DNA from 2 places in the Bacillus sp. ABR genome. Region 1 is predicted to be linked to the other one. Evidence: a T-box and tRNA genes for the amino acid it is inferred to sense, from the RefSeq annotation. Region 1 holds a T-box; the other holds one or more tRNA genes.
The links. A T-box is a leader RNA that pairs with one kind of tRNA and senses whether it is charged. The one in region 1 lies ahead of thrS (threonine--tRNA ligase), so its partner is inferred to be a tRNA-Thr.
Positions count from the first base shown of each region.

Region 2: it has a tRNA-Thr gene. The T-box ahead of thrS (threonine--tRNA ligase) is inferred to sense a tRNA for this amino acid. The anticodon was not compared.

Region 1 is NZ_JAOYSL010000002.1:710,144-717,239, forward strand. Features, by position in the region: gene OIT90_RS09115 (sensor histidine kinase) at 1-1,432, opposite strand, end outside; gene OIT90_RS09120 (HAD family hydrolase) at 1,609-2,388, shown strand; gene OIT90_RS09125 (methyl-accepting chemotaxis protein) at 2,441-3,361, opposite strand; gene thrS (threonine--tRNA ligase) at 3,519-5,459, opposite strand; T-box leader at 5,505-5,751, opposite strand; gene ytxC (putative sporulation protein YtxC) at 5,795-6,664, opposite strand; gene OIT90_RS09140 (TVP38/TMEM64 family protein) at 6,725-7,096, opposite strand, start outside.
Region 2 is NZ_JAOYSL010000004.1:8,250-15,345, reverse strand. Features, by position in the region: gene OIT90_RS13565 (CdaR family protein) at 1-450, opposite strand, end outside; gene cdaA (diadenylate cyclase CdaA) at 443-1,264, opposite strand; gene rsiW (anti-sigma-W factor RsiW) at 1,482-2,108, opposite strand; gene sigW (RNA polymerase sigma factor SigW) at 2,123-2,686, opposite strand; gene rocF (arginase) at 2,871-3,782, opposite strand; tRNA gene OIT90_RS13540 (tRNA-Gln) at 3,919-3,990, opposite strand; tRNA gene OIT90_RS13535 (tRNA-Tyr) at 3,995-4,079, opposite strand; tRNA gene OIT90_RS13530 (tRNA-Thr) at 4,108-4,180, opposite strand; tRNA gene OIT90_RS13525 (tRNA-Val) at 4,184-4,259, opposite strand; tRNA gene OIT90_RS13520 (tRNA-Glu) at 4,266-4,340, opposite strand; gene murQ (N-acetylmuramic acid 6-phosphate etherase) at 4,561-5,472, shown strand; gene OIT90_RS13510 (MurR/RpiR family transcriptional regulator) at 5,487-6,356, shown strand; gene OIT90_RS13505 (PTS transporter subunit EIIC) at 6,353-7,096, shown strand, end outside.

The sequences.
Region 1 (7,096 bases):
GAATCACAAAGGGCGGAATCATCACCTGCTCCAGCTCCTTTTCAATTTGAAAGGTCACATGGTACTTATTTGGAAATCTTGCTTGTTCAAGTGACAAATATGCCTCCACATGCTGAATCTCTTTATGCATCGGAATCAGCAGCTGGCGGGCACCTTGCATATTTGAGCGAAAATAAATACTTAGCTGCAACAGCAGCTTCCTTGCCATCTCCACATTGGTTCTGCACAAAACAGAGATGGTATTAATGGCGTTAAATAAAAAGTGCGGGTTCACTTGTGCTTGAAGGGCTTTGATCTCTGCATCTTTTAGCAGGCGGCTTTGAGTTTCCGCCTCTCCAAGCTCAAGCTGTGTGGAAAACAGCATCGCCAAACCTTCTGCAAGCTCCTCTTCCACCCTGCTTAATCCGACCGGAGAATTGAAATACATTTTTAACGTCCCGATCGTTTGACCGTTAGAAGTGAGCGGCAGCACGATTGCGGCTTCAAGAGGGCAATGAGCGACGGAACAATTGATTTCGCCCTTCGAATGTGCCTTCATAATCTTGCCGCTCATCAAGACTTGTTTCGACAGCCCCGTAATCAGGCTTTTAGATGGAATATGATGATCTGTTCCATCTCCGACATGCGCTAAAATCTTTTCTGTATCTGTTAAAGAGACCGCATCTGTTTCAGTCAACCGATGAATGATCTCCGCCACACTTTTACAAGACTGTTCATTTAACCCTTGGCGGAAAAAAGGCAGTGTTTGATCGGCGATCAAAAATACACGATGCGTCTGCATCGCCTTTGCCTGCTCTTCTTGCCGAATGACTGACTGTAAAATAGATAAAAAGATAAAGCTACCGATTCCATTCACAAAAATCATCGGCAGGGCAATGATACTGACTAGCCCCCATGCATCGGCGAATGGCCTTGCAAACAGAAGGATAATGATCATCTGTAATGATTCCATCGCCACACCAAAAAAAGCTGCTTGGCGAGGTGTCACCATTCGATTCCTCCGCTTAAACCTGCTGCCGACATAACCTGCAATGACACCGGCTAAAATGGAAGAAATCGCACAGCTGAGCGCGGTGCTTCCTCCAAGGGAATAGCGATGAATTCCAGCTAAAAGCCCTGCACCAATCCCTACAAACGGCCCCCCGATCAAACCGCCCATTTCGATCCCCATAATTCTCGTATTGGCGATAGAGCTTGACGAGCCGAGATGATAAGAAAACTCATGATTCATGACAATTTGCTGCTGGATTTCAATTCCTGTGTAATTGCTGATAATGCTAAAAGAAGCAAAAATGAAGACAAGGATTGCCTTTTTCCGAAATCCTTGATTATGTAGCAATAGATTGCGAAAGCCCTTCACATGAGCAAGCACAAATCCTAGAATAACGATGATCCCTACACGCTCGATCATCATGATAATTAAATGAAGCAAACCGGCCACCTCAATTGATGTATGTCTTCTCTACTGTCTTTCTATTCTATCATGTGCGGTCAATGATCAAAGATCTCTCAAATCTTTTCTTTATTGGCCTCTTCTTCTATTGTAAAATGAACATGAGCCTGTCACTTGCAATTGAAGGTAACACATACATAACAAGGGAGAAGATCATGAAAGCCGTATTTTTCGATTTAGATGATACTTTGCTTTGGGACGAAAAAAGCATTCACACAACTTTTCAGGAAACTTGCCGGGAAGCGGAAAAAAAATATGGACTCGATCCAGAATCGTTTGAACAGATTGTACGTGAAGAAGCAAGAAAGCTGTACTCTTCCTATGAAACATATGATTATACTGTCATGATCGGCATTAATCCTTTCGAAGGACTGTGGTCCAATTTTAGTGAACCGATTAGCGAAGGCTTTCAAAAGCTGAACGCCATTGCACCAGAATATCGCAAAAACGCTTGGACCAATGGCTTAAGGGCAGCGGGAATTGACGATGAGGCATTTGGACAATATTTGGCTGATTTCTTTGCAGCAGAGCGTAGGAAACGCCCATATGTCTATGAAGAAACATACCCTGTTTTAAACCGCCTGAAAGGCAGCTACGAATTGCTCCTTTTAACAAACGGAGATCCTAGCCTTCAAAAGGAAAAACTTGCGGGTGTTCCTGAGCTTGCTCCTTATTTTAACGAGATTGTGATTTCAGGGGATTATGGGAAAGGCAAGCCTGATCCAGGTATCTTTGAGCACTGCCTTCAGCTGTTAAACTTAACAAAAGACGAAGTGATTATGGTTGGGGATAATCCAAAAACAGATATTCTCGGCGCATCTCGCGTTGGCATCCAAACCGTTTGGATCAATCGCCATGGCAAGAAAAATGAAACAGATGTGACACCTGATTACGAAATCAAAGACTTACATGAATTGTTTGATATATTAAAATAAAACAAAAAAACACCCTTCTCCTGACGAGATTGGGTGTTTTTTATTCACAGAGCTAAATGATTGATGCTAGACTTTGCGCTTGCCGGTCTAAGCCGCGTGCTGCTTCTCCTACAATGATGAATTCTTCGCTTGCCAGCTTTACAAGATCCCGGTTTGTAAACACGGTTGTCTTTGCCCTGCTTGTTCCGCTGCTGACCTTCTCTACTTCTGCATGGATCGCCTTCACATATTGATCTACCTTGACGATCGCTTCTTTTGAATTTGTCGCAAGCTTTCGAATTTCTGCTGCCACTACACTAAAGCCATTTCCATAGGAACCCGCATGTGCCGCTTCTATTGCCGCATTTAAGGCGAGTAGCTGGGTTTGCGAGGATATGCTGTTAATGGTTGACGCAATGGAGCTGATGGACTCTACCTGCTCTGTTAATCCTTTTAGCAAGCTCATATTTTGATCGGTTTCGTTTGCTATATGATTAAAGGAGGCATTGACACTTTGACTATGCTGAATGCCAACTTCTGCTCGTTCCATTAATTTCGCAGACATCTCCTTTAAGTCTTCTACAACCTGTTTCATCGAGAGTTCTCTCTCCGTAATATCTGTCGCCACTTTCACAACACCCACTACAGTTCCTTCTTCATCTCGAACAGGTGAATATGTCGCTTCAAGCCATAAGCTGCTGCCGTCTTTTGTGACCCGCTGCACTTTTTCCTGAAAGACTTGACCTTCTCTCAAACGCTTCCAAAACATGTGATAGCTTGTGTGTTCTGTAATATGTGGAGGACAAAACTGTCTATGTTTAAGACCGATCATCTCTTCTTTAGAATATCCCATGGCTTTTGCAAAAATATCGTTCACCCATAGAACTTCACCTGCCACATTAAATTCAATCATTGCCAGCGAGTGCTCTAAAGCACGAAGAACAGCTGATTGCTCCAATACTTGTGACGATAAAGTGTTTGTTGTTTGCTTCATCGATTTCATTCCCCCAATTTGTCTCAAACCAATAGTACATACTTACCCTTACTTTTGTACTATCTAAACGTCTCTTTTTAGGAATTGGATCACTATTGGAGAAAGTTTTCCAAAAAGAAAAAAGCCAGTGATCTAAAAAGAATCACTGGCTGCTTCATTATTTTTTCGCTTCTGCTACTGCATGTTTCACAAAGGCTTCAAGATCCATTGTTTCTGAATCTTGTTCCCCATATTTTCTAACATTGACAGCGCCATTTTCTGCTTCTTGATCTCCGACAACAAGCATGTACGGAATCTTTTGCATTTGCGCTTCTCTAATTTTGTATCCGATCTTTTCATCACGGCTGTCAAGCTCTACACGAAGACCTTCAAGCTGTAAACGTTCTTGCACTTTTTTCGCATAGTCTAAATGAACAGACGGTGAAACCGGGATGACTTGGAATTGTACAGGTGCCAGCCATGTTGGCAGCGCTCCTTTGTATTCTTCAATTAAGAAGGCAACGAAGCGTTCCATTGTAGAAACAACGCCTCTATGAATGACGACTGGACGATGGTGCTTTCCATCTTCTCCGATATATGTGAGATCGAAGCGTTCTGGAAGTAAGAAATCAAGCTGTACAGTGGATAATGTCTCTTCTTTTCCAAGAGCTGTCTTCACTTGTACATCAAGCTTCGGACCATAAAATGCTGCTTCGCCTTCTGCTTCATAATAATCGTGGCCAAGCTCGTCCATTGCATCCTTCAGCATCGATTGTGCTTTATTCCACATCGCATCGTCATCGAAATACTTCTCAGTATCTTCTGGATCACGGTAAGATAAGCGGAATGTGTAGTCATTCAAGCCAAAGTCTTGATACACTTCTTCAATTAAGCGAACTGTACGGATGAACTCGTCTTTGATTTGATCTGGACGAACAAAGATGTGTGCATCGTTTAATGTCATACCGCGGACACGCTGAAGGCCGGATAAGGCACCTGACATTTCATAGCGGTGCATTGTACCAAGCTCTGCAATACGAATTGGCAATTCGCGATAGCTGTGCGGCTCGTTTTTGTAAATCATCATATGGTGCGGACAGTTCATCGGACGAAGAACAAGATCTTCGTTGTCCATTTCCATCACGGGGAACATGTCTTCTTGATAATGCGCCCAGTGTCCTGATGTTTTATACAACTCAACATTCGCAAGAACTGGTGTGTACACATGCTCATAGCCAAGACGCACTTCTTTATCGACAATGTAACGCTCGATGACGCGGCGGATCGTTGCGCCTTTTGGCAGCCAAAGCGGAAGTCCTTGACCAACTTTTTGGGAATTTGCAAACAGCTTCAGCTCTTTTCCAAGCTTACGGTGATCGCGTTCTTTCGCTTCTTCAAGCAGACGTAAATGCTCATTTAAATCTTCTTTGCTGAAGAAAGCTGTTCCGTAAATACGCTGAAGCATTTGGTTGTTACTGTCACCTCTCCAGTATGCACCTGCAAGGCTTAACAGTTTAAACTCTTTGATTTTCCCTGTAGACGGCAAGTGAATCCCGCGGCAGAGGTCAAAGAATTCACCCTGCTCATAAATCGTCACAGCTTCACCTTCTGGAATCGCCTCTAACAGCTCAAGCTTCAACTCATCACCAATCGCTTCAAAGCGCTTTTTCGCTTCTTCTCTTGATACTTCAATTCGCTCAATTGGCAGATTGCTGTTAATGATTTTCTTCATTTCTTTTTCAATCTTTGGTAAGTCTTCAGGTGTGATGGCTACATCGATGTCCACATCATAGTAGAAGCCATTTTCGATGACAGGACCTACGCCAAACTGAACGTGATGTTCTTTTCCATACAGGCGTTTGATCGCCTGCGCTAGCAAATGGGCTGTGCTGTGGCGCATAATGTCGAGTGCTTCTTCACTTTTATCTGTGATGATCTCGATTGTTCCACTTTCTAATAGCGGCGTACGCAGATCTATTTCTTTACCGTTCAATTTACCGGCAAGTGCTTTTTTCTTTAGGCCCGGGCTAATTGATGCCGCGATGTCTTCTGTTGTCGCTGTTTTGTCAAACTCCTTGACTGCTCCATCTGGAAATGTAAGTTGAATTTGTTCTGACATCTCTGGTCACTCCTTTTTTTGGCAATATAAAAACCCCGCCCCCTGGAAAGGGACGAGGTTGAATAAACGGAATCGTGGTTCCACCCTTTTTCCCGTACTTGCAGCTTGCTTTTCATAAGCAAATACGGCTTGCGGTTCGATAACGGGAATTCCCGTCAGCCATTACTAAAAAGTTCACAGCTGATGTTCAAAGGTGGTAAAGCAAATGGTCCTCTGCTAGGAAGCTTTCAGCCGCGGCTTCCCTCTCTTTAAGCGGGTGTTCATTTGTTCATGTCCTTATCAATACGGTCTCTGTATGAAGTTACACCGTATTATAAAACGTTTTTTCGTGAAAATCAAGAAAGCTTTTCACTTTTCTTGTCGAAATGGTCATGTACAAATTGAACATTGTGCTCTTGGAATGAATGAGATGGGAACACCTCGACCCTTTCTTGAAAAATATTTTGAATCGTTTGCACCATCGAGTGACCTGTATCATTTGTAAATAGGTCAATTTTTTGCGGTGCAATGGAGACAAGCGGTGCAATCAGCTGCGAATCAATATACATTGGATGCTCTCTTACAAACTGTCTGTCTATGTATTGTTTTTGATCACGCTCAGAAGCGTAGCGAAATTCCCAAATCACCAGGCGGTCCTGATGCACAACATGTACTTTTTCGAGCCTAGGCTCTCTTGCCATCACATAGTCTCGAAGCGATTGAATGAAGTTTTGATACTCTTGCTCCATTTTGTATTCTTCAATGGACACTTCAACATAGTTCTTCAGCCTTCGATCATACTCTGACAGCCTAAATGTCATAAATGAACCAATTGAAAAAACACCTTGCTGTAAAGAAATTGCCTCAAGCTCCTTTTTTAAAAGGGCTTCTCTTGACGGCTCTTGCTGAATGCCGGGAATATCATCTAAGTCCCCGTTCATGATACTGTGAGCGATGGAAAGAATTTGGTGCTGCTCTTCGGGATCTTTAAATAAATAGGTGTTTTCAAGGATGCTGCGCATGCGCTCATTTTCTTTGCATTCCAAAAAAAAGTGAACCAATAATGGCCGCACAATGTGCTCAAGTGCTTCTTCTGATTCCTTCGCCTCTATGAGAAGCCGGTCTTTCCCTTGTTGAATTGACATGTGATGCCGACTGTCCAAGTGTTCAGCAAGATGTAAAAAAGCGGCGGTATCATATTCATCTTCAAAGATTATTTCAAGCATGTTTGTCCCCCCTAACGACATCTGTTACATATATATGGGGGAAACATAAAAAATAGACGCCTAAAATAAATCAGGCATCTTTCTTTTTAAAATGAGTGGAACGGAGATAAAGATCAAATAAATCAAACAAACAACCACTAAGGCGGCATAATTGCCGCTGACAAAGCTTGAGCCGAGAACATTTAACGCAATTGTACCCGGTATTAAGCCTAAAAAGGTGGCTGCCACAAATGCACGATAATTTGCACGTGAAGCGGCTGCCGCATAGCTGACAAAATCAAAATGAATCGGTGCAATACGCAATAACAAAATATAAAGAAATCCATGCTCCTGAATGCGGGACGTCACCGCTTTCAGCTTCCGGCTGTTTGATTCCGTTTCCTTCTTTTTCGCACGAAAGGTTGACGCAATCATGAAGGAGCCTGTTGCCCC
Region 2 (7,096 bases), on a different contig from region 1:
ATAAAACTCGGTTTCAACAGGAAATTCAGCTGTTGTTTTTTCTTGTATCGTCACAGTCGTCACAGATGGATTAATCGATAGTGTGAGTCCCTTCGATACATCTCTTGCCTTCAGCTCCACTTTATGTGTACCTGTCGATAAGTTCTGCATGTCTGCGTAAATTTCAAAATTCTTTGTTTGTCTTGCTGTTTTCACAGCACTAGTTGATCCTTTAATCGTGACATTGACTGTCTGCGGCACACCAGTGACGACGTACTTCTCATCATCATAATACGCTTTAACAGGAATGTCGGTTAAAGTTGCTTCATCTGTCGTCGATGTTGGGAAAAAGGATTCACCGATTTTTTTCGGCGTGGGCGCTTGCGCTGAATTGACTGCACCATACAGCAATAAAGCGAAGACCAATGCAAGAAGCTTAACGGCCCAGCGATTATTCAAAATCTTATCCATTTTTCTTGCCCCTCCAATACCATTTGGTCGAGGAAGCATCTTTGCTGTTCTTACTAAATTCAGCAATCAGCATTTCTTCAAGCGCTTCTTCTGTCAATTCTCGGTGGAGATCACCATTCCTTGCGACAGAAATACCGCCAGTTTCCTCAGAAACGATGACAGTTAAGCTGTCTGTCACTTCACTAATTCCGACTGCCGCCCTATGACGCGTCCCCAGCTCCTTAGAGATAAAAGGGCTTTCTGACAGCGGTAAATAGCAAGCTGCAGCTGCAATCTCATCCCGCTTCATAATGACAGCACCGTCATGAAGCGGTGTATTCGGAATGAAAATATTAATGAGCAGCTCTGAACTCACCTTTGCATTCAAAGGAATTCCTGTCTCTATGTAATCATTCATTCCGGTATCGCGCTCAATTGTCAGCAGTGCGCCGATTCTGCGTTTCGCCATATAGTTAATTGCTTTTGTAATTGCCTCGATCGTTTTCTGCTGCTGCTCCTCTACAGGTGTCCCGCTTCTTGAGAAGAAACGGCCGCGCCCAAGCTGCTCAAGCGCTCTCCTTAGCTCTGGCTGAAAAATAATAATGATCGCAAGGAATCCCCACGTAATCGCTTGATCCATCAGCCATTGAAGTGTGTTAAGACCGAGATACGCACTTCCCATCCTGACGAGAACAATGACCACAATTCCCTTTAAAAGCTGAACCGCTTTTGTTCCGCGGATGACCATCATTAATTTATATATCACATACCAAACAACGAGAATATCAACAGCATTACCGAGGTACTGCAAAAAAGGAATATCCCCTAAAGCCATTTCCTCGTCCTCCAGAATTTTCAGTTATTCTTCGTTTGATGCATTTTTTAATATAAAAATAGCCTATGTATCAATACATAGCGTGGCTATTATACCACATTTTGTTTCAGCAAGGAAAATAGTTGCCATATCTGGCTGAGTTGCTAGTATGCGTGAATCCCACCAATGTATAGAAAAAGAGCAGCCCCCTTAGAGACTGCTCTTTAAGCCGATTGAGTTACTTTTGCTCCTCTGGCCCAATGACCCGCATTACGTTTTGTGCTGTTGATTTCATTTTGTACCAGATCCAATCAAATACTTCATTAATTTCATTAATTTGACCAGTGACTTGTCCGGCAGAAGCAGTCAACTGTTCCCCATTGACGACGGTGACATTTCCATCAACCTTGCCTTCTACAATCAGCTTGCCATTTTTGACAGTGACATCACCCTTTACGGTTTCCCCTTTAGGTACGGTCACTGTATCATTTTCAACGACGAGATTCGGCTGCTTTGACACACTGAAATTATGATCGGTATTCCAGCTCGTAAACAGACTGCCTCCCATTAAAATGAGAAAGAGGGCAGCGGCTACCATCAGCGGGTGAGCTTTGATCCATCTTTGAACCGACACACGCTTTTTCTCCTTTGGAAGACCTGCCATCACCTTTGCAGTGAAATCAGATGGTGCTTCTATATGAGATGTACTCTGCACTAGCGCGATGGATTTCTCAATTTGTTGAAAATGAGTACGGCACTCCTCACACGATTGCAGATGGCTTTTTAATTCTTTTTCGTCTTGGGGCTCAATGTCCCCGTCTAAATACTGATGCATAAGCTGGACGATTCTATCCTGACAGCTCATCAAAATCACCTCACTCAAAGGTCTCTCAACTGTTTCCGGAGAGCCTCTCTACCCCTGTGTATTCTCGTTTTCACCGTACCAACTGGTATATTCAGAATCTCACTAATTTCTTTTAACGAGAGTTCATCAATATACTTTAATACGATGACCGAACGATATTTGTCGGGTAATCTTAAAATTTTTTGCTGAATGGTACTCGATAATTCAAGAGACACCACCTCATCCTCTGGCAAAATGCCATCAGCAGCAATTTGAGAATACATATTTAATCCTTCTGTTCCTGCCACCTCTGCATCTAAATAATAATCCGGCTTTTTTTTGCGAATACGGTCGATGGTCAGGTTGGTTGCAATGCGGTACAGCCACGTGGAAAACTTACGGTTCACATCAAAGCTTTCGATATTCACATAAGCACGAATAAACGCCTCCTGCGCAATATCCTCCGCTTCATGTGCATTCCCAAGCATACGGTAGCACAGCTGATAAATTTTGTCTTTATACAGGTCTACGATGTCTGCAAATGCGTTCTGGTCGCCTTTTTTCACTTGCTTAATTCTCTTTTTAATCATTGTGTCCATAGTATATTCAACCTCTGCCTTCACCGGTCTTTATGTATACGAACCTCTTTCCAAAAGGTTTCATTCTCCTCTAAAAAATAGTGTAACAAATTTTTGACAGTGTGTTACGCTTATCAACCGGTAAAAACCTTAACATATCCTTAAATTTTCCCAAAACAAAAAAAGAACGGGAACAAGTCCCGCTCTACAATAGCTTTTCACCCATTAATGAACCAATTAACGCAACTGCCGCTTCAGCGGTTTTGTTTTTCTCATCTAAAACCGGATTTACTTCAACAAATTCAGCAGACGTTAAAATACCCGCCTCCTCTAAAAGCTCCATTGCGAGATGACTCTCCCGGTAACTAATGCCCCCTGCTACCGGAGTACCTACACCAGGGCATTCCGCTGGATCTAATCCATCTAAATCAAGCGACAGATGGACACCATCTGTTCTCTCCTTTAGATACGCAATCGCTTCCTCCATCACCCTTGTCATCCCTAAACGATCAATTTCATGCATCGTATACACTTTAATGCCTTTCTCTCGAATCAATGCCCGCTCTCCTTCATCTAAAGATCGAGCACCAATTATAACGACATTTTCAGGCTTCAATTTAGGCGAATAACCGCCAATATTCGTTAAATCAGCATGCCCAAAACCGAGACTGACAGCAAGCGGCATGCCATGAATATTTCCAGAAGGAGAGGTTTCCTCCGTATTCAAATCCCCGTGTGCATCATACCAAATGACCCCTAAGTTTTCATAATGCTTGGCTACCCCAGCAAGTGTGCCAATCGCAATGCTGTGATCACCGCCTAAAATGAGCGGAAACGAACCAGATTGCACAATACTGTCAACCTTCTCAGCAAGCAGCTGATTTGCCCCAGCATTCTCCGTCAAATTTTTCAGCTTTTCACTTGTATATAAACCTTTCTCATCATCTCTTTGTTCAACTGGAATATCTCCAAGATCCTCTACATCAAATGAGAGCGTTTCCAATTTTTCTTTTACGCCTGCACAACGAATCGCACTCGGGCCCATATCGACGCCCCTTCTCGTTTGACCCAAGTCCATTGGAACTCCAATAATCGTGACCTTCTTTTGCTCTCCCATATGTACATCCCCTTTCCGTTCATGCTTATATTTTACTTTCTTGATGCCTTCTGACTCAACTCGACAACATTTTGAATAGTTATACAGTCCCTCTGCCAACATAAAAAAAGACACCTTTTTCAAAAAGGTGTCTTAACTGGGCTAGCTGGATTCGAACCAACGCATGACGGAGTCAAAGTCCGTTGCCTTACCGCTTGGCTATAGCCCAAAAATGGTGGAGGGGGACGGATTCGAACCGCCGAACCCGGAGGGAGCGGATTTACAGTCCGCCGCGTTTAGCCACTTCGCTACCCCTCCACATATGGAATTGATAAAGATAAAACAGTGCCGGCAAGAGGACTTGAACCCCCAACCTACTGATTACAAGTCAGTTGCTCTACCAGTTGAGCTACACCGGCATATGGTGGAGGATGACGGGCTCGAACCGCCGACCCTCTGCTTGTAAGGCAGATGCTCTCCCAGCTGAGCTAATCCTCCACATCATGGTGACCCGTACGGGATTCGAACCCGTGTTACCGCCGTGAAAGGGCGGTGTCTTAACCGCTTGACCAACGGGCCAGTTTGTCAAGTTTGTTGTTTCCGTGAAGCTGACAAAAGTTATTATATACAGGTTGTCCCCCTTTTGTAAAGGGGATTTTTATTTTTTTTATTTTCTAACTATTTACTCCCTATTTATTCAACATTTCGGCTGAAATATAATTTCAATATTCAAATATAATATTGAAATTTCATATCATACTCAATATACTGAAAATGAAGAAATAAGGAGGTATGTCACATGCAGCCATCTCAACTGCGTTCTTTGACAACAGAATCAAGAAACCCCAACACAATGGGAATTTCTCAAGCAAATCCGCTTGAAATACTCCAGATGATTAATGAAGAAGATAGGAAGGTCGCTCAAGCAGTCAACCTTGTACTTCCCCATGTCAAAACAGCAAGTGACTTTGCCTATGAATCCATCTCAAATGGAGGCAGACTCGTTTATTTAGGCGCCGGAACAAGCGGCCGAATTGGCGTAATGGATGCTGTCGAATGTCCCCCAACCTATAGCGTCTCACCTGATGTCATTGTAGGCATCATGGCAGGCGGAGACTCAGCTTTTTCTCAAGCTGCCGAAGATGTGGAAGATAGTGAAGAAGCCGGCAAACAGGATTTAGTACACATCCACCTGACATCAAAAGATACAGTCGTCGGAATTGCCGCAAGCGGCAGGACACCTTATATCATCGGCGCTTTAAACTATGCAAAGTCAATTGGAGCTAAAACAGTAGCACTCAGCTGCAATGAACAAGCAGAAATTAGCGAGCTTGCAGATTGCGCCATTGAGGTCATTGTAGGACCAGAAGCCATCACTGGGTCAACAAGAATGAAAGCAGCATCCGCTCATAAAATGATTTTAAATATGCTTTCCACCTCAGTCATGATCAGACAAGGCAAAGTATATGAAAACTTGATGGTTGATGTAAAAGTCAGCAATCATAAATTAAAAGAACGCGCCATCACCATCATTCAACATGTGACAAATGCTTCCTACGAACAAGCCGTGAAGACTCTCGAAGCAGCAGACTTAGAAGTCAAAACCGCCATCGTCATGCTCCAAACAAACACAGACAAGAAAACAGCCAAAGATTTACTGAGCAAAACGAATGGTCATATCGACAAAGCGATCTCACGTTATCAATCCTAAAGGAGGCAGAGCTCATGTCAGCAGGCGGACTTACCCTACTACACACAATCAAATCAAAGCTCCCCCAATCTGAAAAAATCATTGCAGACTATATCCTTGCCCATCCTGACAAAGTCATTAAAAGTACAGTACACGAAATCAGTCAGGCAGCCGGCGCAAGCAGCTCTGCAGTCATCCGTCTTTGTAAATCTCTCGGGCTGGATGGCTATCAAGATTTAAAAATGCGGATCGCTGGAGACTTGATGCATGACGATAAACAAGGCTACAGAGATATCGAACAAGATGAACCACTTCAATCCATTATTCAAAAAACAGCTGGAAACTCGATTCAATCGATTAAGGACACCGCTTCTATTTTAAATGCAGATGCTTTAGAAAAGGCTGTTCAATTACTGCTGAATGCAAACCAAATTCATTTTATCGGTGTTGGTGCATCTGGCATCGTCGCAGCTGATGCCCAGCAGAAATTTCTCAGAATTAACTATGCAGCGACAGCCTTCACTGACATGCACATTGCATCTACGGTCATCGCAAATGCAGGAGAGAATGACATTGTGTTTGGTATCTCCTTTTCAGGAGAAACGTTAGACATCATTCAAGCCCTTCAGCTCGCAAAAGACAACCAAGTGAAAACCATTGCTTTAACACATCCAGGTCATACTAGCGTTTCTGCTTTATGTGATGTTCACCTATCGACGTCCGGTTCCAATGAAGCACCTTTTCGCAGTGCTGCCACTTCCTCTAGAATGGCACAGCTCTACTTAATTGATGTCTTGTTCCTCAGTTTAGCTTCTCGTCAATATGAAGAGACAGCCCAATATATTGACAAGACAAGGCATGCCATCCGCTCCATGAAACGAAAAACAAAGGGGGATTCAACATGAGTCATCAAAAGAAATATCAGCAGTTGGCGAAAGACATTCTTTCACTCTGTGGTGGTTCTGAAAATATCTCTTCCCATACACATTGTATGACACGTCTTCGAATTACACCGATCGATAATGAAAAAGTTCACATCACAGCAATCAAAGAACTCGATGGCGTCATTGGCGTCGTCGAAGCAGAAACGCTTCAAATCATTTTAGGTACCGGCGTTGTCAACCAAGTATCAAGTGCGTTTGAACAGCTTCTAAATGCGTCTGGCTCTTATGATTTAAACAACGAAGCACAAAAAAACAAGCAAGCCATTTCACAAAAAAACCGCACACCGTTCAAGCTGTTCTTACGGCGGATTGCCAGCATTTTCATTCCAATCATTCCGGCACTTGTTGCTTCAGGGCTTATTACTGGGATTACAAAAGCGATCGTGCAAGCAGGCTGGCTTGACGAAAAATCTCAAGCCGCAGTTATTTTAACAGTTATAGGTTCTGGCCTTTTCGCCTACCTAGGGATATTAGTCGGAACAAACGCCGCAAAGGAATTTGGAGGCTCTCCTGCATTAGGCGCATTAGCTGGTATTCTCATTATTAACCCAGCCTCCGCAGACATTATGTTATTTGGCACAAATATTCTACCAGGCAGAGGCGGACTCATCGGTGTTCTTCTAGCCGCCATCTTTATGGCACTTGTGGAAACCCGAATTAGACGCTTCGTCCCGCAATCTCTTGATATCATCGTCACACCT